3 regions of the Leptolyngbya iicbica LK genome follow, and region 3 is predicted to be linked to each of the others. Evidence: predicted binding sites of a transcription regulator. Region 3 holds the regulator's gene; each other region holds the start of a gene.
What was found. The regulator NtcA, encoded in region 3, controls nitrogen genes in cyanobacteria. The targets are predictions, from matches to a motif close to TTTGTANNNNNNNNTACAAA.
Positions count from the first base shown of each region.

Region 1: a site for NtcA is predicted at 4,311-4,330, ahead of DYY88_RS16445 (DUF4278 domain-containing protein). Genes of this name have one in related genera too.
Region 2: a site for NtcA is predicted at 5,478-5,497, ahead of DYY88_RS17560 (BMP family ABC transporter substrate-binding protein). Genes of this name have one in related genera too.

Region 1 is NZ_QVFV01000004.1:148,239-155,590, forward strand. It holds gene DYY88_RS16425 (hypothetical protein) at 1-228, shown strand, start outside; gene DYY88_RS16430 (hypothetical protein) at 408-1,190, opposite strand; gene DYY88_RS16435 (pentapeptide repeat-containing protein) at 1,474-2,685, opposite strand; gene DYY88_RS16440 (NAD-dependent epimerase/dehydratase family protein) at 2,978-3,913, shown strand; gene DYY88_RS16445 (DUF4278 domain-containing protein) at 4,078-4,263, opposite strand; gene DYY88_RS16450 (FAD-binding domain-containing protein) at 4,603-6,042, shown strand; gene DYY88_RS16455 (M23 family metallopeptidase) at 6,382-7,185, shown strand.
Region 2 is NZ_QVFV01000005.1:948-8,299, reverse strand. It holds gene hemL (glutamate-1-semialdehyde 2,1-aminomutase) at 1-1,014, shown strand, start outside; gene DYY88_RS17575 (hypothetical protein) at 1,361-1,585, shown strand; gene DYY88_RS17570 (lecithin retinol acyltransferase family protein) at 1,569-2,078, shown strand; gene groL (chaperonin GroEL) at 2,303-3,979, shown strand; gene DYY88_RS17560 (BMP family ABC transporter substrate-binding protein) at 4,100-5,302, opposite strand; gene DYY88_RS17555 (metallophosphoesterase family protein) at 5,821-7,059, shown strand; gene dapB (4-hydroxy-tetrahydrodipicolinate reductase) at 7,183-7,352, shown strand, end outside.
Region 3 is NZ_QVFV01000002.1:1,374,156-1,381,507, reverse strand. It holds gene DYY88_RS13115 (hypothetical protein) at 1-4, shown strand, start outside; gene DYY88_RS13110 (peptidylprolyl isomerase) at 188-607, shown strand; gene DYY88_RS13105 (PadR family transcriptional regulator) at 873-1,259, opposite strand; gene DYY88_RS13100 (DUF3084 family protein) at 1,657-3,069, opposite strand; gene ntcA (global nitrogen regulator NtcA) at 3,118-3,789, opposite strand; gene thrC (threonine synthase) at 4,298-5,620, shown strand; gene DYY88_RS13085 (MoaD/ThiS family protein) at 5,788-6,063, shown strand; gene DYY88_RS13080 (flavodoxin family protein) at 6,241-6,846, shown strand; gene DYY88_RS13075 (Maf family protein) at 6,883-7,352, opposite strand, start outside.

The DNA of each region.
Region 1 (7,352 bases), on a different contig from region 3:
TTCAAAGCGTATTTGAACAAAAACGCGGCGCAGTTTGATGGTGACATGACTGAGGATTATGGCGATCGCTATCTCAAAGTCAAAAACGTTTTCCAGCGGCTCGCTACTTGGTTAAAAAATGCTCAAAGCTCAGCAGCTACTACCGCAGCCGAATCAGAGAGTCGCCCGGTGACCATTGAAGTGGTGGACGACGACACGACTGCCACCGAGACTCAGCCAGGCCAGTAATAGAACTGCTCACTCGTAATCCAAAAGTCCATGACCACTCTCCTGGCATGGGCTTTTTATATACTGGGAAAACATAATTCTGTAAGTTCTCAAAATCTATAGTACTGCCAGACATAATAGTTCCTGTTAGTTTAGTGATGAGAACTTGCCGATACTCCTCTATTTTGCCTAAAGCGCCATTAGATTCCCATATTGGTTCTACAAGCCTCTAAAATTTTTGCGATGATCACTTTTGTGAAAGCAACAATACTTTTTCCTATATTCCAGGTGATTGGTGATGTCGGGTTAAAAGCAACAATTATGATGGTTGCTGTAAATAAAAAGCTGATCCACAACAAGCCTGTATACACGTCGAAGATTGCTTTTAATGAATCAACTCCCAGCAAGAAAGCCCAGAAATATCTTATAGCCTCTAATATAGATAGTAAGAAGAGTAACATTTGTGTTGTCAAGAAAATCATCCAGACAAAATCAAGATTTTCTTCCTTGGCAAGTAGCAAAAGAATCTTCATGTCTAAGTCTTCAGCCTGAACAATGTCGTTTTTCTGACTTATTAATGAACTCTCAATTTCTTTGACGCTCAGATCAACCTGATTGACGTATTGACTGGCAATATCCATAGCCTCACTTAACTCACTCAAAGACTTGATGTCATATTTTTGCGGTATTGCACTAGCTACTCTCTCTTTAAGCTGCTGAATTTTTCGATAATATCTTTCTTTAAGTTCTTTGAATGAAGATTCCATTGATTCGTAATATGCAATGGTTTTCTTGAGTCTTAATATTAAGCGTTCTTCTACAAACTCTAGAGCTTTAATGAAGATTCCTGCTAGAATTGTTGAACCTATTAGGTAAAAGAAAACCTTGAGATTTGTGCTTGAATTATCGATGGAGCTTCTAAGTTGTATTTGGACAGCAATATTCACAACGAAGGCTAATGTAATTAGTGAAGTGTTAGTCATCCAGTTGGAAAACTTTCGTCTTGACTGGTTAGATTGATTGAGAGAATCTTGATTAACGTTCTCTTTATCCATGTTTTTAGACACTGTTAATAAATTGAGTAAGAATCCGATTGAGGAGTTAGAATTCCTACGGTTTTGCAGAAATTAGTAGACTTATATGGTAGGGATGTAAAGATATATTCTCTGTGGACATTTTTTCAAGGCAGCTTGACATACCTTCTGGACTGAGAGTAATCCTACCTAAGCTTTATTTAAGCAAACGTTCAAAAAACTCACTATGAGATTAAGCGTTGATGGTGCCGTCAGGCATGATGGTGCCGCGCAAAATGGTGCCTGTTAGTTTGACCATCACGCGATCGCCCACCGCCACCTTGGCCCCGCTCAGGTCAGCGCCACTGAGGTCAGCGCCACTGAGGTCAGCGCCGATCAGATTGGCTCCCCGCAGGTTGGCATGACTCAGGTTGGCCTGCAGCAAATTGGCGCGAAACAGGTTGGCATTACTCAGGTCAGCGCGGTTGAAATTGACGCCGTGCAGAAAAGCATCTTGCAGATCTGCCCCACTGAGGTCAGCGCTGCTCAGGTTGCGACCCGAAAAGTCTTTTTCCTTCAGATTGGCCCCCCGCAGGTTAGAGCCGCTGAGGTCGGGTTGTTGCCGAGATCGCTGACTAGCGCTACTGCTGCTATTACTAGAGCGTGACTCGGAGGCTGGTGGTCGATAACTGTAATTCGTGCTGGCCGTAGACGGCGGGCGATAACTCGAAGCTGGGGGGCGATCGCTATTCACCGTATAGCTCGGCCCGCTTTCGCGCTGGCTTGATGCCGCATTGCCAGAGCCACTGGGGCGCGGTGTGGTGTAGTTATTCCAACCATCATTCGCATTCGAATAGGCCGCACTATTGCCATTGGGATAACGGCGGTTGTAGCTCGACGCACCGCTATTACTCTGGCTGCTACCGTTCGAGCTCGTCCCATGGTTGGGGGCAGCAGTAGATGCCCCTTCTTCGCCCGTTGTGTTCGTTGGGCCGTTGTGAGGCTCAGCACTGCGCTGGTCTGGACGCCGATAGGCTCCGTAGCTGCCATAACCCGTTTGGGCATAGCGCGCTTGATACGTCCGATAGGGATTTTGATAGGTCTGCTGCGACGATGATGACTCTGCCGTGCGCCCATAGCTGGGGCGTTGGCGATAGCCATAGGTGTTGGCCGTGCGCCCATAGGGGCGAGTGCGCGAGCGATAGCCATTGCTGGCAGTCGTGTTGGCGGTATGGCTGCTGCTGGCGGCAGTGGTGCCGACCCGCGCATGGGTCCGCAGATAATCGCGGGCCTGATTCAGCTGTTTAATCTTTTCCTGGGCTTTCTCAATCAGCCGCAAATTTTCTTTGGGCAGGCGATCAGGATGCCAGATAAACACGAGATCTTTGTAAGCCTGATTGACTTCTTCCATCGAAGCCCCAGGCTCTAAATCTAAGATCCGATAGGCGGTGTCTAGCTCTTGCATTAAGCTGCGCCAATGATGTGCATAGTACGGCTAACACAAGGGTGAACTCGCCGCTTTGAAAAGTCAGTTTCTCTATTTTAATGGGAAGGTGAATGACCGGATAGTGGGACTGGCTTCAGACTAAGCGTAGAACCCTAAATCTGGGGGGTTTTGCGGATTCGCTTAAGCATTTGTCAAACAACTTATTAATGGCCGGGGGCGATCGCGCCCTGAGCCCGCCACAATTCTTCCCAACTGGGGGGCAACTGCATCCTAAGATACCAAGAGAACAGATTCACAGCGGGAGGGGAAGATGCGCATTTTAGTTATGGGGGGCACCCGGTTTATTGGGGTGTACCTGACCCAGTTACTTGTGCAGCAAGGCCACGACGTGGTTTTGTTTAATCGGGGCAATAAGCCCGCTCCTGTGGAATCGGTGCAGACGATTCAGGGCGATCGCAAAGATATTGCCCAACTCAAAGCGGCGCTAGCGGGCGAAAAATTTGACGCCATTTTTGACAACAATGGTCGCGAACTCAGTGATACCCAACCCCTAGTGGAACTGTTTGGCGATACGGTGCAGCATTTTGTGTATGTCAGCTCTGCTGGGGTGTACCAGAAATCTGATGAAATGCCCCATGTGGAAGGGGATGCCGTCGATCCCAACAGTCGCCACAAAGGCAAATTTGCCACCGAAGATTATTTGGTCGCGCAGAAAGTCCCGTTCACCTCAGTGCGTCCGGTCTATATCTATGGCCCGCAAAACTATAACGATGTGGAAGCCTGGTTTTTCGATCGCCTCGTGCGCGATCGCCCGCTCCCGATCCCTGGCAGTGGCATGGCGCTCACGCAAATGGGGCACGTTGCAGATTTGGCAGCGGCGATGGCGGCTGTGTTGGGTAATCAGAAAGCAATCGGCCAGATTTACAACATCTCTGGCGAAAAAGCTGTGAGTTTTGATGGACTGGCGCGGGCCTGTGCGATCGCGGTAGGCAAAGATCCTGCCAGCCTTCAACTCGTCCATTACGACCCGAAAGCCTTTGACTTCGGCAAGAAAAAAGCCTTCCCGATGCGAGTGCAGCACTTTTTTACCGACATTCACAAAGCCAAAACTGAACTCGGCTGGTCACCCCAGTTTGACCTTATTGGTGGCCTCAAAGACTCGTTTACTAACGACTTCGTGGCATCGGGCCGGGCTCAAGCCGCTGCTGATTTTTCCCTAGATGAGCAGATTCTCGCGGCTAGTTAACCATGCGTCGGCGCAAGGTGGGGCAGCGATCGCCCCTCCTAGTTACATCCAAAAATCACCAAGCGGCGCTTAATCTTGTTAAGCGCCGCTTGGCAGAAAAATCATTGAGTCGTAGCACTCAGTGCCACTCTTAGCGGTTGACCAAAATCATAACCAGACTGACTCTACAGTTCGTGAGAGTACTTGGCACCACGATAGGTGAGCTCAACCTTGCCATGCTCTTCGTGAGGAACAGCAAAGCGCTTGCGAGTCAAACGCGCACCGCGATAAGTGCCGATTTCTTCGACGGCTTGCTCATGCAAAGGAGACAGATGAGCTTCGTAGTTATGGCCGCGATAAGACAATTTCATAGGACTAGCTCCGAATGAGGTGATTTGAAAGAAAGTTTAGTGTAGAAACTGTATTCATTGATACAGTTCTTGTTTTTATTATATGGGGTCGAAGTGGGTTTCGCCGGACTGATGCAATTATTTACGTCTAAACATTTACATTCTGCGATCGCCATCAGCCCTCAGGCCCACTCGGTTTGGGCCTGTTAACTGTCGATAGTGCAAAATTAGGCGCACAAAGCGTCATGGTTTGGGGGAAACCCTGATAACCCCGCAGTCGCCGTTGATCATTGCGGCAGCCCGCCAAAAGACCTGTTTATACTGAAAAACGGTTTTACGCCAAGAAAAAGAGGGGGAACTGTGCCCGAGCGCATTTTGTTTTGGCATCGGCGCGACTTGCGCATTAGCGACAACCTGGGGCTGGCCGCCGCTCGCGATCGATCGCCTCAAGTAAGTGGAGTGTTTTGCCTAGACCCCAACATTCTCAACCGAGACGATGTGGCACCCGCGCGTGTCACCTATATGATGGGCTGCTTACAAGAGCTGCAGCGCCGCTACGCCGAAGCCGGAAGTGAGTTGCTCATTCTAAAAGCTGACCCGGTCAAAGGCATTCCCCAACTGGCACAGGCGATTGGCGCCACCGCCGTTTATTGGAATCGGGATGTGGAACCCTATTCTCGCGATCGCGACACTCAAGTTGCCGCTGCTCTCAAGGAAGTGGGCATTGAACTCAAGACCACCTTTTGGGATCAGCTTTTGCAAGCTCCAGGCAGCGTGGTAACCAAGTCAGACAACACCCCTTACACCGTCTACAGTCCCTTTTGGAAAAACTGGATCAAGCAAGATAAGGCTGCCCCCGTCCCCGCCTTAGCAGCAGCGGAGGGATTATCCCCAGAGGCGATTGCCCAGGCCGAGGCCGCCGGAGCGATCGCCCTGCCGACGGCCCAAGATTTAGGATTTGTCTGGGAAGCCCCGTTGTTGCTAGAGCCGGGAGAATGGGCTGCACACCAGCAGCTCAACGCCTTTTGCGACGACGATCGCTACATCGCTGAATATGACGAACAGCGCAACTTGCCTTACGTCGACGGCACCTCGCGACTCAGCGCCGCGTTGAAATTTGGCGCGATCGGCATTCGTAGTGTCTGGGCTGCCGCCACGGAGGCGTACAACCGCTGCCGCAGCGACGAAACCCGGCAAAATGTCCAGACCTGGCAACAAGAATTGGCATGGCGCGAGTTTTACCAGCACGTGATGTATTTCTTTCCCGAGTTGGCTGACGGGCCGTATCGGGAGCCGCTCAAAGATTTTCCCTGGGTGAATGATGAGGTTCAGTTTCAGGCTTGGTGTGACGGAAAGACGGGCTATCCCATTGTGGATGCGGCCATGCGCCAGCTCAACGAAACCGGGTGGATGCACAATCGCTGTCGCATGATCGTGGCTAGCTTTCTCACCAAAGACTTGATTATCGACTGGCGCTGGGGCGAAAAGTACTTCATGCAAAAGCTGGTGGATGGCGACCTCTCCGCCAACAACGGCGGCTGGCAATGGAGCGCCTCCAGCGGCATGGATCCCAAACCGTTGCGGATTTTTAACCCAGCTAGCCAAGCCCAAAAGTTCGATCGCGATGGGGAGTACATTCGCCAATGGCTGCCCGAACTGCGCCATCTGGATACTGAGGAGTTGGTGACGGGAAAAATTGCTGACGGCGTGCGCGATCGCGCCCAATATCCTCGCCCCATCGTGGATCACAAACAGCAACAAGCCTTGTTCAAAGATAAGTACAAAGCCCAGAAACGTTAGGGTTATCGTCATCTAATCGGCCAAGCCTTTCGCTCAAAGGACGACAGACCCTAGTTGGGGATAAAAGAGCGGGCGCGGTAATGCTGAGCTCGCAGGGTTTCTAGAATGGCTTGAGGACGCGCCCTTTGCATCGGCAAGCGTGGCTGATCGAGAACCGCTAGCCCTACTGTCTTTGATCGGGGGCCGGGGGATTTACTGGTCAGAGATGGCTGTGCAGACTCACGAAGCATCTCTATTTCATTAATTGGTGGGATAGAGCAATCTCGCATCATGCACGGTAGATCATTTGTACTGTTTTTGCTAGAATCCGGGAGTTCGTTAGCGTTTGAGTTCAGTCACATGTCAAATGGTGAACCAGTTGGCCTGCCGGCTCGCGTATCTTCATTGCATGAGCAATATTCGCGACATTACTTAGAACAGCCAACGTCTCTGCCTAAATTGACCCAACATGTCGAGGGTGCGATAACGGTAAGCACTACCCCGCTGGAGGCTGAAGTCGCTCCCACCGCTCCTACCGTGCAATCGAAAACCTGGCGGCGATCGCCCTGGGCAGGCGTCGTCGGGCTCATGTCGCTGGTGGGCCTGATCTGGGTCTCTGCGGAACTCTGGCAATCCACCTTTACAGCCGATGCTCAGGAAGCTGATGCTCCGGCGGCTGACGTGAATGCCGCACCGCCCTCAACGCCCTGGGAGTCGGCATCCTTTCCCGTCGAGAACTTTGTGGCCTACACGTCACCGTTTGGCTATCGCAATCATCCCTTTGGGGGGCGACGGTTCCACTATGGCCTAGACATTGCAGCGCCCATGGGTAGTTACATCCGCTCTTGGTGGGAAGGCACGGTATCACGGGTTTCAGACAACACAGCCTGCGGTACCGGAATTGTGATTGAGTCTCACGGATGGGTGCATATTTATTGCCATATGCAAGGACACGTCGTGGTCGAGACGGACGGCGATCGCTGGTTGGTCGATCATGATGGTGGCATTCAAATTCGCCAAGGCGACCTGGTGAAAAGCGGTCAACGTATTGGGCGAGTTGGGATGACTGGCAGCACCACCGGCCCGCACCTGCATTGGGGGATGAAGTATCAGGGCAGTTGGGTAGACCCCACCGTCGTGCTCAAAGCCATGATGGAAAAGTAAGGCGAGATCTGAGAAGTGCGATCGCCCTTCCAAAGTTGCAATCTCATTCGGAGCTTCCTAACGTATCGCTCCATAACGGCTTCGCCAACCTTGACCCCAACCATCCATCCAGACTCGTCGCGGTCTTGCGGGACTCCGTTGAAAAGGTCTGGTGTGATTGGTTCTCC
Region 2 (7,352 bases), on a different contig from region 3:
TGCTATCTCGAAAACGTACTGGCGGAGATGGTGATCAACGCCGTCCCCAGCATCGAGATGGTGCGCTTCGTCAACTCCGGTACCGAAGCCTGCATGGCCGTGCTGCGCCTGATGCGCGCCTTTACCGGACGCGACAAAATCATCAAATTTGAAGGCAACTACCACGGCCACGCCGACATGTTTTTGGTGAAGGCCGGATCGGGCGTCGCCACCCTGGGCCTCCCCGACTCCCCTGGCGTCCCCAAAGCCGCCACCCAGAGCACCCTCACCGCCCCTTACAACGATCTGGAAGCGGTCAAAAAGCTGTTTGAAGAAAATCCCGGCGAAATCTCCGGCGTCATTCTCGAACCCGTCGTGGGCAACTCTGGTTTTGTCACTCCCGATGCCGGCTTCCTCGAAGGGCTGCGCGAACTCACCCGTGAATACGACGCCCTGCTCGTCTTTGACGAAGTCATGACCGGCTTCCGCATTGCCTACGGCGGTGCTCAGGAGAAATTTGGCGTCACCCCCGACCTCACCACCCTCGGCAAAATAATCGGCGGTGGGCTACCCGTCGGCGCTTACGGCGGTCGCCGCGACATCATGGAAATGATCGCCCCCGCTGGCCCGGTTTACCAGGCCGGCACCCTGTCTGGCAATCCCTTGGCGATGACCGCAGGCATCAAGACCCTCGAAATCTTGCAGCGTCCCGGCACCTACGAACAACTTGAAACGATGACCCACAAGCTCATCACCGGACTGTTGGCCGCGGCCCATGAAACGGGCCATGCCGCTACTGGCGGCAACATCAGCGCCATGTTCGGCATGTTCTTTACCGATAAAGACGTGCATAGCTACGACGACGCCAAAGGAGCTGACACTGAGAAGTTCAGCCGCTTCCATCGCGGCATGTTAGAGGCGGGCATTTACCTGGCTCCCTCGCAATACGAGGCGGGCTTCATGTCGCTGGCCCACACCGACGAGGATATTGAGAAGACGATCGCCGCCGCTTGCCAAGTGCTCAGCAACCTTTAATTGGTGGCATTCCCGTTTGTAGACTTTTCTCTAAGTCTTTTTTACAGAACAGGTAGAGCAATTAAGTAAAGAACTGCGCCCCTTATCCAAATCAGAATAAGGGGCGCAGTGTATTTAGAGCTTTAGGATTCCTCCTGGTAGAGACTTAGATGTTCATCTATGATCTTGCTCAAGAGCATGAATCAATAGATATTCACGATATAGAGAGAAGTAAAACGGGAAACTTAATTTTATGCATGAGTACAGCTTTATGTATAAGTGCGGGTAATTCCAGAAAAAAAGAATTGGTTCTGATACATAAACTCCTCTATAAACTCTGCTTCAACGCAATAGGGATACACTTGCTATGACTTTTAGTTCAGAAGCTTCTGCCTCAATCGCAGGAAAAATTGCTATCGAGTTGGCTACTGAAGCCTTGGAAGATTTTCTGGAAGATGAAGAAAACCAAGAGGTTATTGCAAAGCATATTTCAGGCTCATTCATCAATGCCTCCAAGGCTCTTTGCCTGCCAGATCAGTTTGAGAAGAACCTAGATGATTTTCTGGGAGAAGAGGATGAACAACAAATTTGAATACCCCATCGGAAGCATTATTCAACTCACAAGTCATGATTATCCTCACTGTGGAGTTGTAGTAGACCACAACAGATCGGTCGAGCTAATTGCTCAAAAAGACCAGTCAAAGCGTAAAATGATCTGCAAGTTGGTTCTTATTGATTTCTCGATTGCTAATGAGCATCCTATAAGTGATGGCTTGCCTGAATACACGCTAAGAAGATTGCCTACGACTTCATGGAATACATCTGAAATCAAGCAAAGAGTCCGTCACCTTAAGTCCAAGTATCACGATAGCGACTATCACATCGTCTACAATAATTGCCAGCATTTTGCATGGGAGTTGGCAACTGGAGAGGCAAAATCACCAGACGCTTCTAAGTTTAGGATGATCGGTGGATTGGTCGGTTGGGCGATGCATAAAAAGGATTTTGGGTCTGCATCTTCTAATGGCAGCAAGAGCTTAGAGGGACTAAGCTGTGAACTCGATAGGTTTCTTGTGCCAGTCTGATGGTTCCCAAAGCCTTAACAGTCACTGTTCCTCCATTGCCCTTCATAACCGTTTCTATTACTGATCGACTCATCCACTCCTTATCCTCACACCCACCTGCCCTCACCCCCTCAATGGTCGGTTATCGCCACTTATAAGCACGCACCGAAGGGGCTATTCTATGCTGGTTAGCACTCGACACAATTGAGTGCTAATGTTTCATTTGCAGAGAGAAAGAGTGGGACATGGCGAAACTAGTCATATTTGATGAAGCGTCGCGGCAAGCCCTGGAAAAAGGCGTGAACTCCCTGGCCGATGCGGTCAAGATCACCCTGGGGCCAAAAGGTCGCAACGTTGTACTAGAAAAGAAATTTGGCGCACCGCAAATCGTGAATGACGGGATCACGATCGCCAAAGAAATTGATTTAGAAAATCCTTACGAAAACACCGGCGCACGCCTGATTCAGGAAGTTGCCTCGAAAACTAAAGACTTGGCGGGCGACGGCACCACCACTGCAACGGTGTTGGCCCAAGCCATTATTCGTGAAGGGTTGAAGAACGTCGCAGCAGGTAGCAACCCGGTCAGCTTGCGTCGCGGCATCGACAAAGCCGTGGCCCAAGTGGTCGCTGGCATTGAGGCGGCAGCCAAGCCTGTAACGGGCAATGCCATTTCGCAAGTTGCTTCTGTTTCAGCGGGCAGCGATGACGAAGTCGGCGAGATGATTTCTGCCGCCATGGAAAAAGTGACGAAAGATGGCGTCATCACCGTAGAAGAGTCCAAATCCCTCTTCACCGAGTTGGAAGTCGTCGAAGGGATGCAGTTCGATCGCGGCTATATGTCACCCTACTTTGTGACCGATCAAGAGCGCATGGTCACGGAATTGGAGGGCGCTCGCATCCTGATCACCGACAAAAAAATCAGCTCCATTCAGGATCTGGTCGGCGTGCTGGAACGCATTGCTCAAGCGGGTGCGCCGTTGCTGATCATTGCTGAAGATATTGAAGGCGAAGCCTTGGCCACCCTGGTGGTCAACAAGGCTCGTGGCGTGCTGAACGTTGCCGCCGTGAAAGCGCCTAGCTTTGGCGATCGCCGCAAGGCCATGCTGCAAGACATCGCCGTCCTCACAGGCGGTCAGGTGATCTCCGAAGACATTGGCCTGAGCCTCGAAGCTGCCACCCTAGATATGTTGGGTACAGCCCGCAAAGTCAGCATCACCAAAGACACCACCACCCTCGTTTCTGACGCGGGCAACGAAGCGGATGTGCAGGCACGAGTCGCTCAAATTCGTCAAGAACTGGAGCGCACCGACTCTGACTACGACAAGGAAAAACTCTCGGAGCGCTTGGCCAAGCTGGCGGGCGGCGTCGCCGTCATCAAAGTGGGTGCAGCCACAGAAACCGAACTGAAAGACCGCAAACTGCGGATTGAAGACGCTCTGAGCGCGACCAAGGCCGCTGTGGACGAAGGTATCGTTCCTGGAGGTGGAGCCACCCTACTGCACCTGGCGACCAAGCTCGAAACGCTGAAGGCTTCCCTTTCCGTGGCGGAAGAGAAAGTCGGTGTGGATATCGTAATCAGAGCGCTGGAAGCGCCCCTTCGCCAAATCGTCGATAACTCCGGTGGCGAAGGCTCCGTCATCGTCGAGAAAGTCCGCGAACTCGACTTCAACATGGGCTACAACGCCCTGACTGGTGAGTTTGAAGACCTGATCGCCAGTGGCATCATCGATCCCGCAAAAGTAGTGCGCTCGGCGCTGCAAGATGCCGCCTCCGTCGCTGGAATGGTCCTAACCACCGAAGTTCTCGTCGTTGAGAAGCCTGAACCTCCCGCGCCTGCTGGTGGCGACCCCGGCATGGGTGGTATGGGCGGCATGGGTGGCATGGGCGGCATGGGTGGTATGGGCGGCATGGGCATGATGTAAGCCCGCCCAGCGCTTAACCAACCGATCCGTCTGAAACTAAACCGGGCCGGGAGCGATCGCTCCCGGCCCGGTTTTCATCAATATGTAGATTTCAGCCAGTTATGAGGACGCGACTAAGCTTTAGCCGTCAATGCTACCTTCAACCCCTTCGATGAGGTAATCCATCTTCTCTAGCTCAATGTCATCTTGCTTGTATTCTTGGTCACTGGTCAAAATGACATTGCCGCCGTTATCTTTCAGCTCACCCTTATAGATGACCAATTCGCCTGCGATCAGCTGCTCGCGAGCGGCATCGGCAGCTGCCTTAGCCTCATCGGTCACGGCTGGGCCGTAGGGCGACAGCTTACAGAACTTCCCACCAAGGCCCCCCCGCAAAATGTGAGGAATGTCACCGGCCATGAGCGTTTGCCCCGCTTTGAACTGCTCGCCCAGTTGAGAATAAATGCTCGACCAGTCCCACTCGGCCCCAGTGAGGTAACCTTCGGGGGCAAGCGGACCTTGGTTAGCGTGATAGCCGCTGGAATAAATGCCCCGACGTTCTGCGGTTTCCATCACGACTTTAGGACTGTCAACGTGACAGGTCACCACGTCAATACCCTGGTCGGCCATGCTATTGGTTGCTTCGGCTTCCTTCACCGGCTCTGCCCAGTCCCCAGTGAAGATGACCTGGGTAGTAATTTCTGGCTTTACAGACTTCGCGCCCAGAGTAAAGGCATTGATGTTGCGCAACACTTGTGGAATCGGCTTGGCCGCAACGAAACCGAGCTTGCCAGACTGCGTCATATGACCCGCCACAACCCCGGCGACATATTGCGCCTCGTCAATATAACCAAAGTAGCTACCCACATTGTCGGGATGAACGCCATCTTGATAGAGCCCCCCAGCGTGGAAGAACTGCACCTCCGGAAACTCTGCGGCTAGTTCCAAGATGTAGGGGTCGAAATAACCGAAGGATGTGGGAAACAAGACTTTCGCACCATCAATTTCAATCATGCTGCGCATGGTTTCGGCGACGGCGGTCGTTTCAGGTACGCTGGCTTCTTCCACTAGCTTGATGCCGGGAACGTTGGCGACCATGGCAGCAGCCCCTTCGGCATGGGCCTGGTTATAGCCAAAATCATCTTTGGGGCCAACGTAGATGAATCCGACAACTAACTCCTCACCACCAGCGTCCCCCGTGGCGGCTTCGTCAGTAGTGGCATCGCCCTCCGGAGCCGGGCTGCAGGCTGTGCCAAACTTGGTAACCACGCCAAAGGCAGTAGTCGCCATCAAACCGCGCACCATCTGGCGACGAGAGATGCGGGTAAATCGGCGTTGAGTCATAGCGTTTTCTCCTACAAGGAATGGGGCATTGAAAAGGGGAGGCAGAATTAGTGAATGGGCTCAGAATATCGGCCAACAAACAATTTTGCCGGGCAGCGATCGCCGCCATCAAGCCAACCCAACATCACAGTCTCAATCTGGCTCAAATTAAGGATTGATAAAAGACCGAGATAATTTTGTATCTTTAGCTGCTTTTCGCCAAATTCTCGTCAACCTGACGCTGCTTTTTGCTAGTGAGCCTTAAGGGAATGAGCTTACAGAAGGGAACGGTTCCCTCGAACTAATGCTGACTATTATTCAACCAGTTCAACAGAGAACTCTCTCCTCAGCAGTGGTGGGCAGCCCCATCAATCTCCCCCTAAATCTGTCTCTGTCAAAACTTTTGGGGCTCGCCTGCCCCGCGTTCTCATCCACCCGGACCTCATCCCTCCCTCTTAAGCAGCATGTCATGTGCTCGCCGACCTCTAAATGTGGGGTAGAGTATGGGCCGTAGAGCTTTTCACAAGTGACGAGGGGCGATGAATTGGAAACGGCTAGGACTCTTGATTATCTTGGGACTGCTGAGTGGCATCGTATTCGCCTATGCCCACGCTGCGATGCAAGCCCCACCACCAACTACAACCTCCAAAGCCCCCACCGAAATCACCACAACTGAGGTCGCTGCCCCCACTGAGGCCCTAGCCGTCACTGCCCCCTCCATCGAACTGCCCGCCGCGACTCAAGCGCTGCTCGCGAGCCTTAATCAAGCGCCGTTTCAGCCTGAGCGCGGCGATCTGCGGCTGGTGGCTATTAGTGACCTAAATGGGGCCTACGGATCTACCGATTACGACCCCGATGTCGATAAAGCGATCGCCCTCATTCCCTTCTGGCAACCGGATTTAGTTGTAGCCGGTGGCGACATGATTGCAGGGCAATCGTCCTCATTGACAACAGCACAAATTCAGGCCATGTGGGCCGCCTTTGATGAACATGTTCGCGCCCCTTTGGATGCAGCAGGTATTCCCTTCGGCTTTACCATCGGCAACCACGACGCCTCCGGAGCCCGTGGGGCCAACGGCCAGTTTACCTTTCAGCAAGAGCGAGATTTGGCTACTGCCTACTGGCAAGCGCCAGAGCACACTCCCGACGTCGAGTTCATCGATCGCGCTGACTATCCCTTTTTCTATACCTTTCGCCAGGGCGATGTCTTCTTTATGGCATGGGATGGCTCGACCCACCAGATTCCCCCCGACAAGCTGACCTGGGTAGAGCAAAGCCTAGCCAGCGAAGCCGCCCAGAGCGCTCGCCTGCGGATTTTGTTGAGCCATCTGCCGCTGTATGCCGTGGCCGAAGGACGCAACGCCCCCGGTGAAGTAATGGCCAACGCAGAGCAGTTACGGACCATGCTAGAGCGGTACAACGTGCATACCTACATTAGCGGCCATCACCACGCTTATTATCCTGGCCATCGAGGCAAATTACAGCTCCTCCACATGGGGATCATCGGCTCGGGGCCTCGCGCCTTGATCGATAGCGACTTGCCCCGCTGGAAAGCCATCACCGTACTCGATATAGACTTTGAGCAAGCTGAGAGCGAGCTAATTCGTTATACCACCTATGACATTCAGACACTGGAGTTGATTGAGTACGGTCAACTCCCCCGCTATTTAGCAGGGCACAACGGCATGGTGCTTCGTCGTGACCTCGAACTGGCTGACCTGAGCACCGCCGAGCAAAGCGCCTGTCAAGCAAAGCTCGGAACCGCCCTGTGCAGTTAACCCCTAATCCTCGCTCACAGCACCAGCTGCATCGACAGACCAGCATCCTCTATCTATCCACTTTTCCGCTACCGCCCCCAAATTGCTCTAAACTCATCCTGTTGGCCGTTCAAAATCAGATTCATGGCAGCACAATCTACGATTCCTGTGGTGGTAAATGGCGCGTGTGGCAAGATGGGCCGCGAAGTTATCAAGGCCGTCACCGCTGCTGAAGATATGACCCTGGTGGCAGCGATCGACAAAAATCCTGCGGTCCTTGGCGAAGACATCGGCGAAATTGCAGGATGCGGTCC
Region 3 (7,352 bases):
TTAAATCGACTCTGGGATCATCGCGGCAGCTTTATTATCAGTGCGCCTAGCCATGATGGGTGATGATAAAAGCGATCGCCAAAACGTATAGAGTGAACCATAGACCTTCTCAGTTAGCAGTGCGATCGCAGATTTAAAGCAAATGCCTGCCTAGCTTGTTGACTCACAATACTCACTAGGAGACTGGATGACTCGCGCAATTATGGAAACGGATAAGGGCACGATTACGCTAGAAATGTTTGATGCTGACGCGCCTGGCACCGTTCAGAACTTTGTCGATCTGGCGAATAATGGCTTTTATGACGGCCTCAACTTTCATCGGGTGATTCCTAACTTTATGATTCAAGGCGGCTGCCCCAAAGGCAATGGCACGGGCGGCCCTGGCTACACCATCAAGTGTGAAATCAATCAAAATAAGCATGAGGCCGGCAGCCTATCGATGGCACACCGTGGCCCTGATACGGGTGGCAGTCAGTTTTTCATTTGCCACGCTCCACAGCCCCACCTAGATGGCGTACACACCGTATTTGGCAAAACTGAGGATATGGATGTGGTGAATGCGATTCGCCAGGGCGACAAGATTATCTCGGTCAAAATCGAAGCTTGAATAGCCTAAATGCGCTCTGCTTTTGAAGGCAGGTGTCGGTTGTTCATGCGGGGCTGACAACGCGCGAAGGTACGCGTTGCGTTGAGGTCGTCTAGCTAAATACCGGGGCTGATAGTGAACAGTCGAGATCCAGGTCTGACAGATCAAATGCCCCTTCCTGAGACCTTTGGCCCTCACGATATTGCGGCGCTACAGGTCCATACCATAATCCCCATGCTGAGGTTTATCAGCATGGGGATTATGGTTTCAAACTCGGGGGTAGCCCTTAACGACCGGAATAGGCTGGCTCTGGCATAACCTTGGTTTGGGAAACGCGATCGCGCATGTAGTTAATCCACAAATCCGCGAGTTCTTCGGCTTGCATCCGCCAATCCGGATTCAGCCGATACATCCGCCGGGGACGGCCCCGGCCCTCAACTTTTTTCCAGTAACCGTCAATGGCGGACTGATCTTCGAGGAATTTTAAGGCACTGTAGAGAACGGTATCGGATAGTCGATAGTCAGAATAATCCTTGGCGAGTTTCTGAATCAGTTCCGTCCCGTAGGAATCTTGCTGCAAGAGCACTGCCAAGACATAGCAAACAGCCAGTTCCTTGTTAAGGTATATCGGTGGTGGATCCTCAAAAAACTGATAAATATCTTCAAATTTCATCGGATTTCTCCTTACGCTTGTGAACTGGCCTTATGGGTTGATCAGTTAGGGTTTGCAGTAACCTCATCAGCAAAAATCATGGTCGCTTTGCCGAGAATAAGTCGTTGCCAACATCTCGGCCATCATCAAACTGCTTATATCGCTCAAGCTAAATGGCGGGCTGGAGATAGTGAATCCCAATGTTGACTACCGTGATCCCGCTAACGCTGATATGGCGATCCCAAGCTTGGTCTTAAGACGCTTTTGATGTCGTAGACCAATTTTAAGCACTGAATAATATAGAAAGCTAAATCAGGGCGCAGATAGTTACTATCCGCAAATCTTGTAGACATTCTTAAATTTCCTTGATGGAAAAATAATCTTGTCAGCTGCTTGAAATGGCTTGATTGAGGAGCTGCTAACGGCGGCGGGGATCGCTGGAACTGGTCTCTGAAGGGGCTTCACGGGGTAAGTCATCGGTGCGTAGCAGCACCTGGCCATTGCGAACGGCAAATAATTCGACTTGTAACGGGCCGACTGTTGGAATCGGGGCTGACGCGATCGCTTGAATGTCGATCGGCGTATCCAGATTCCGCATTTCTTGCAAAAAGGCGATCAAGGCATCTGTCCGTCCGTCGGCGACCTGCAAGGTATCGCCCACAATGCCGTCTTGACGGGCACGAAATTGGAGTGACGCAATTAGTAGGTTTAGCTTTTCGACTAACTCTTGATTGGTCAAATTCCGGGGATCAACACTGACCATCGCGAGGCGCTGTCCCGGTTCGTAGATGAGTTCATTCACTGCGGCGTCGATAAAGACCTGGACGCAAGGGCCACCATCAGCAACGACGCAAGGCTCGCCAATAATATAGTTAGCCGACGAAAGCACCCGCACCACATAAGACTGGCCATCGCTGATGCGCTGCACAAGGCGATCAACGTCTTGGGTGGGAATCAGCAAGACCGGATCATCGCGATCGATGCCTGGGGCAATTTCTTCGATGGCGGAGCGGTTGGCCTGCCGCAACAGTTGATCAACGGCGCGGCGAGCTTCTACTTCGTCGTTGACTCTTAACAGCACTGAGACGAGAGGTTCGTTGCGACCGACGGCGACGCTGCCCCGAAAAAGGCCCTGATATTGTTGTTCCAACAATGCAACATTTTCTTGTAGTTCGGCCTGTTGACTTTGCAGTTCTCGAAGGCGGGCTTCGCGCTGGGCAATGTCTTGGTCACGTTCGGCAATGAGGCGATCGCGCTCGGCAATGCGCTCTTGGACTGTGGCCTGCTGCTGCAATAGGTCGGCCCGCTCGGTCTGTAACCGCTGAATTTCATTTTGGAGTTGAGCCGATTGCTGGGAAACCTCTCCCAGTTCCGATTGGAGCGATGATAATCGCGATCGCGACTGCTGGAGTTCGCTCTGGGTTGTTTGTTGCTGCTCGACCGCCTGTTGCAAGGACCGATTAATTTTGGCGAGTTCCTGCTGGGCCGCTGTTTGTTCGGCGCGGGCATCGGTGAGAGCAGACTCAATGTCGGCCTTGGCGGTTTCTGCTTCGCCTAGTTCTGCCTCAGCCTGCAAGAGGTCCTCTTGAATGCGCTCTAGCTCAAAGACCCCGGTGCGGAGTTGCTGACTCACACCAAAGAGCAAAGCCAAGGTCGAGGCGGAAATGACGCCGCCCGTCAAAATACTGACCACAGTCGCCGTCTGGCGCGGGCGCAGGTTAAATAGGCTCAACCGCGCCTTGCCAACGCGCATGCCAATGCGATCGCCTAGCGTGGCAATTACGCCGCCTAGAATCAAGACTGCTAATACTAGAACGTAGCCTGTGGCCATGCGCCCGTTACCTGCGATTCATGACCACTCTACTGCAACGCTTTCCAATCAGGTGAACTGCTGACTGAGATTCACCGGGTCATGCACGGTAATCTTCTTTTTATGGATGGCAATCATGCCTTCTTGGCGGAGATCGCCTAGCAAGCGAGTGACGGTGACTCGGGTAGACCCGATCGCCTCAGCGATCGCCTGGTGCGATAATTTCAGGTCAATGGTGATGCCATCGGAACTAGGAATGCCAAAGTCGCGGCACAAAATCAGGAGAAAACTGACTAACCGAGAGCCCATATCGCGATGAGCTAAGGTTTCGATCATCATCTCGGTCTGCAAAATGCGCGATGACAACCCTTTCAGCATTACCATGGCGAGTTCCGGATTTTCGGCGAGCGCGGGCTGCACTTGATCAATCGGTAAAGACAACAACTCGACTGGCGTGAACGCTACCGCATGGTAAAAGCGATCAGACCGCTCACCCGTAATCAGGGATAGCACCCCGAAGACGCTATTCTCTCGCAGCAAAGCGACCGTGATTTCTTCGCCGATTTCGTAAACTCGCGAGAGCTTCACCGCCCCTTTCATCAAAAAATAGACGCGCTCCGCGGGATCACCGGGAAAAAAGATTGTCTTGCCGCGCTCGTAGGTTTCCACGACTGGCGGAAACGCGCCGCCTGCGAGTTGGCGAAACGCATTGGCTAAGGGCTTGTCCTGCGCTGCTATCATCTTGAGTCCACTTTTGTCTGCTGGAACCAAACATCACGATAGCCACATCTTACTGAAATCCACGAAAACGCCTATCAATTGAGACATCATTGCGTGGTCTTTGGGCCTTTAAGAAATGCAAACCGCAATGCATTAACCGTCTATTAATGCGACTTATGAGAAGACCTTTTGTATCTAACGATACTTGGAGTCGACAAAACTGCCGAAAATCTTAGGAGTGGCAGGGCAAAGGGCGCGATCGCGGCTTTGAGCTCACTGGATTTTTTGTAGCAAAGGTGTCAATTTTTTCCTGAACATGGTTTTGGGCTCGGATGGCGATCGCTGCCGGACAAAGCCTTCAAAGTCTTCTCCAGCAATTGTTTCATTGATTCATTTCAAATCCCGACAAAAATGGTCGGGTATGTTTGACCCGTGTTTTTTAGCCGTGATACTATCCGCGAAGTTCAGTTGAAACAGTCCTGTTGCTGCAGCTGCTACCAATTCATTCCGCGAGAGAGCACAGAAAACGATGACCCAGGCCATTGAACAGCCCAAAACTTTATCGACCGGCGCTGCCTTAGGCGCAACTTTTTCGGCACTGCGCTGTCGAGAGTGTGGCGAAACCTATGAACTCGGTGCCAAGCACGTTTGCGAAGATGTTTGCTTTGGTCCCTTAGAGGTGGTTTACGACTACGACCTGATTCGTCAGCGGGTGAGTCGCGCCAGTATTGAAGCGGGGCCGAAATCAATTTGGCGCTACAAAGATTTTTTGCCGGTGGCCTCCGACAATCCCATCGATGTCGGTACGGGGATGACTCCCCTACTCAAAGCCGATCGCCTCGCGCGGCGTTTAGGGTTGAGGTCTCTCTACATTAAAAACGACGCGGTCAACATGCCGACCTTGAGTTTTAAGGATCGGGTGGTGTCGATCGCCCTCAGCCGTGCCCGTGAACTGGGCTTCTCTACCGTCTCTTGTGCAAGCACGGGTAACCTGGCGAACTCCACAGCAGCGATCGCGGCCCATGCTGGACTCGACTGCTGCGTCTTCATCCCCGCTGATTTGGAAGCCGGTAAAGTCCTCGGTACGTTGATTTACAACCCCACCGTGATGGCGGTGAAAGGCAACTACGACCAGGTCAACCGCCTCTGCTCTGAGGTCGCGAATACTCAGGGTTGGGGATTTGTGAACATTAACCTGCGTCCCTACTACTCCGAAGGGTCGAAAACCCTGGGCTATGAAGTTGTGGAGCAACTCGGCTGGCAACTGCCTGACCACATTGTTGCGCCGTTGGCCTCGGGTTCCCTGTTTACCAAGATCTACAAGGGCTTCCAAGAGTTTGTGAAAACGGGTCTGGTGGATGCCAAAGACGTGCGCTTTAGTGGGGCGCAGGCGGAAGGCTGCTCGCCCATTTCCCAAGCCTTCAAAGAGGGACGGGATTTTGTGACTCCGGTGAAGCCCAACACCATTGCCAAGTCGATTGCGATTGGCAACCCCGCTGACGGTATCTACGCCCTGGATATTGCCCGCAAGACCAACGGCAACATCGAAGATGTCACTGATGCTGAAATCATTGACGGCATTAAGCTCCTGGCGGAAACCGAAGGCATCTTTACCGAGACCGCGGGCGGCACCACGATCGCCGTGCTCAAGAAGCTGGTGGAAGCGGGCAAGATTGATCCCGACGAAACCACTGTGGCTTATATCACGGGCAACGGGCTGAAAACCCAGGAAGCCGTGCAGGGTTATATTGGTGAGCCGTTGACCATTGAGCCCAAGCTGGACAGCTTTGAGCGAGCACTGGAGCGGGCTCGCACCCTGGAGCGTTTGGACTGGCAACAAACCTCCGTCTAACAGCGTTTTCTTTGAGTTTTCTGGAATCTTTCCCGTGAAAACTCACTCTCGCGTAGTCGCAGCCTGCCTTTGTTGACACAAACAGGGGTAGGCTGTTTTATCGGACAACATTTAGGCGAGCGATCGCCTAACCCCTAAATTTTTGACCTTTTGATTTTCGAGTAGCTATGGCCATCAAAGTTCTGATTCCCACTCCCCTGCAAAAATTCACCAATAACGAAGCGACGGTCGAGTGTGACGCCGCCAATATCGCGTCCTTGATGGATACCCTGGATTCCCACTTTCCCGGGATCAAGGCCCGCCTCTGCGACGACCAGGGCGAACTGCGTCGCTTTGTGAATTTCTACGTCAACAGCGAAGATATCCGGTTCTTAGATGGCAAAGACACGGCCCTGAGTGATGGTGATGAGGTCAGCATTGTCCCCGCTGTCGCTGGGGGCTAGGCGCGTCGCTGTCCTGATGCCAGGGCTGATTGCTACGGTTTGTCTGCGGTTGCGATCGCGCTCTGGATCGCGACTCATAATGAAGGTGTAGAGATGTGAGCCTGAGTCTCTGCACCTTTTTGCGTTGTGGCAGCGATGCTTCTGCCCGGCTCCATTTCGATCAGGAGGACTCCCATCATGACGACAACCCCTCGCATCATCGGCATTGTCGGCAGTTACCGCAAACATGGCACCATCGACACCGCTGTGAGCGCAATTTTGGCCGCTGCTGAAGCGGCTGGCGCTGAAACCCATAAGATTTACCTGCAAGATCAGCACATCGAGTTTTGCACCAATTGCCGCGTCTGTTTGCAGCAACCGGGGCCACAACGGGGCACCTGTGTATTGGCTGATGACATGGCCACCATTTTGGATGAGTTGGAGACTGCTGATGCTTTCGTATTGGGAGCCCCAGTCAATTTTGGCGGCATTAACGCCCTGACCCAACGCTTTGTCGAACGCTGCGTCTGTTATGGCTATTGGCCTTGGGGCCAAAAAGCGCCCACGTTACGCCAGTCTCAGATGACGAAACAGGCAGTACTGGTGTCTTCGAGTGCGGCACCGGGTTGGTTGGCGCGGCGGCTCACCCATGTGACGAAGACGCTACGACAAGTCGCGCAACTGCTGGGCGCTAAGCCCATCGGTACCGTGTGGATTGGCATGATTGATCCCCAAAACGCGCAATTGTCGCCGCGCCTGCAACGACAAGCGCAAAAATTGGGTCAGCGCCTGGCCGCAGCATAAATCTGAGATTGAGGGTGAAGTTTAGCGGGCGATCGCTCAACTCGCTGACCAAAAATCCGTGATGTCGTAGCCCAGCTCGTGAATGAGTTCTCGTAATAGCGGCATACTCAGGCCAATGACGTTTGTGTGGCAGCCGTCGAGCTTTTCGATGAAACAGCTCCCCTTGCCGTCGATCGCAAAGGCTCCGGCACAACCCAGCGGTTCCCCAGTAGCGACATAATCGGCAATTTGACGATTGCTCACCACCGCGAAGTAAACCTGGGTCACCCGGCAGCGCACGATCGCTGTTTGCTGCACGGTATCGATCAGGGCGTGGCCAGTGTACAGTTCACCCACGTTGCCGCGCATGGCTTGCCAGCGAGCGATCGCGTCGGCAGGACTGTCCGGTTTGCCATAAATCTGGCCGTTAAACGCCAGCACCGAGTCACACCCCAACACCAGCGCCCGCTTGAACTGCGGTGCGACTAGCTGCGCCTTGCTCTGGGCCAGGGTGCAGACTAATTCCC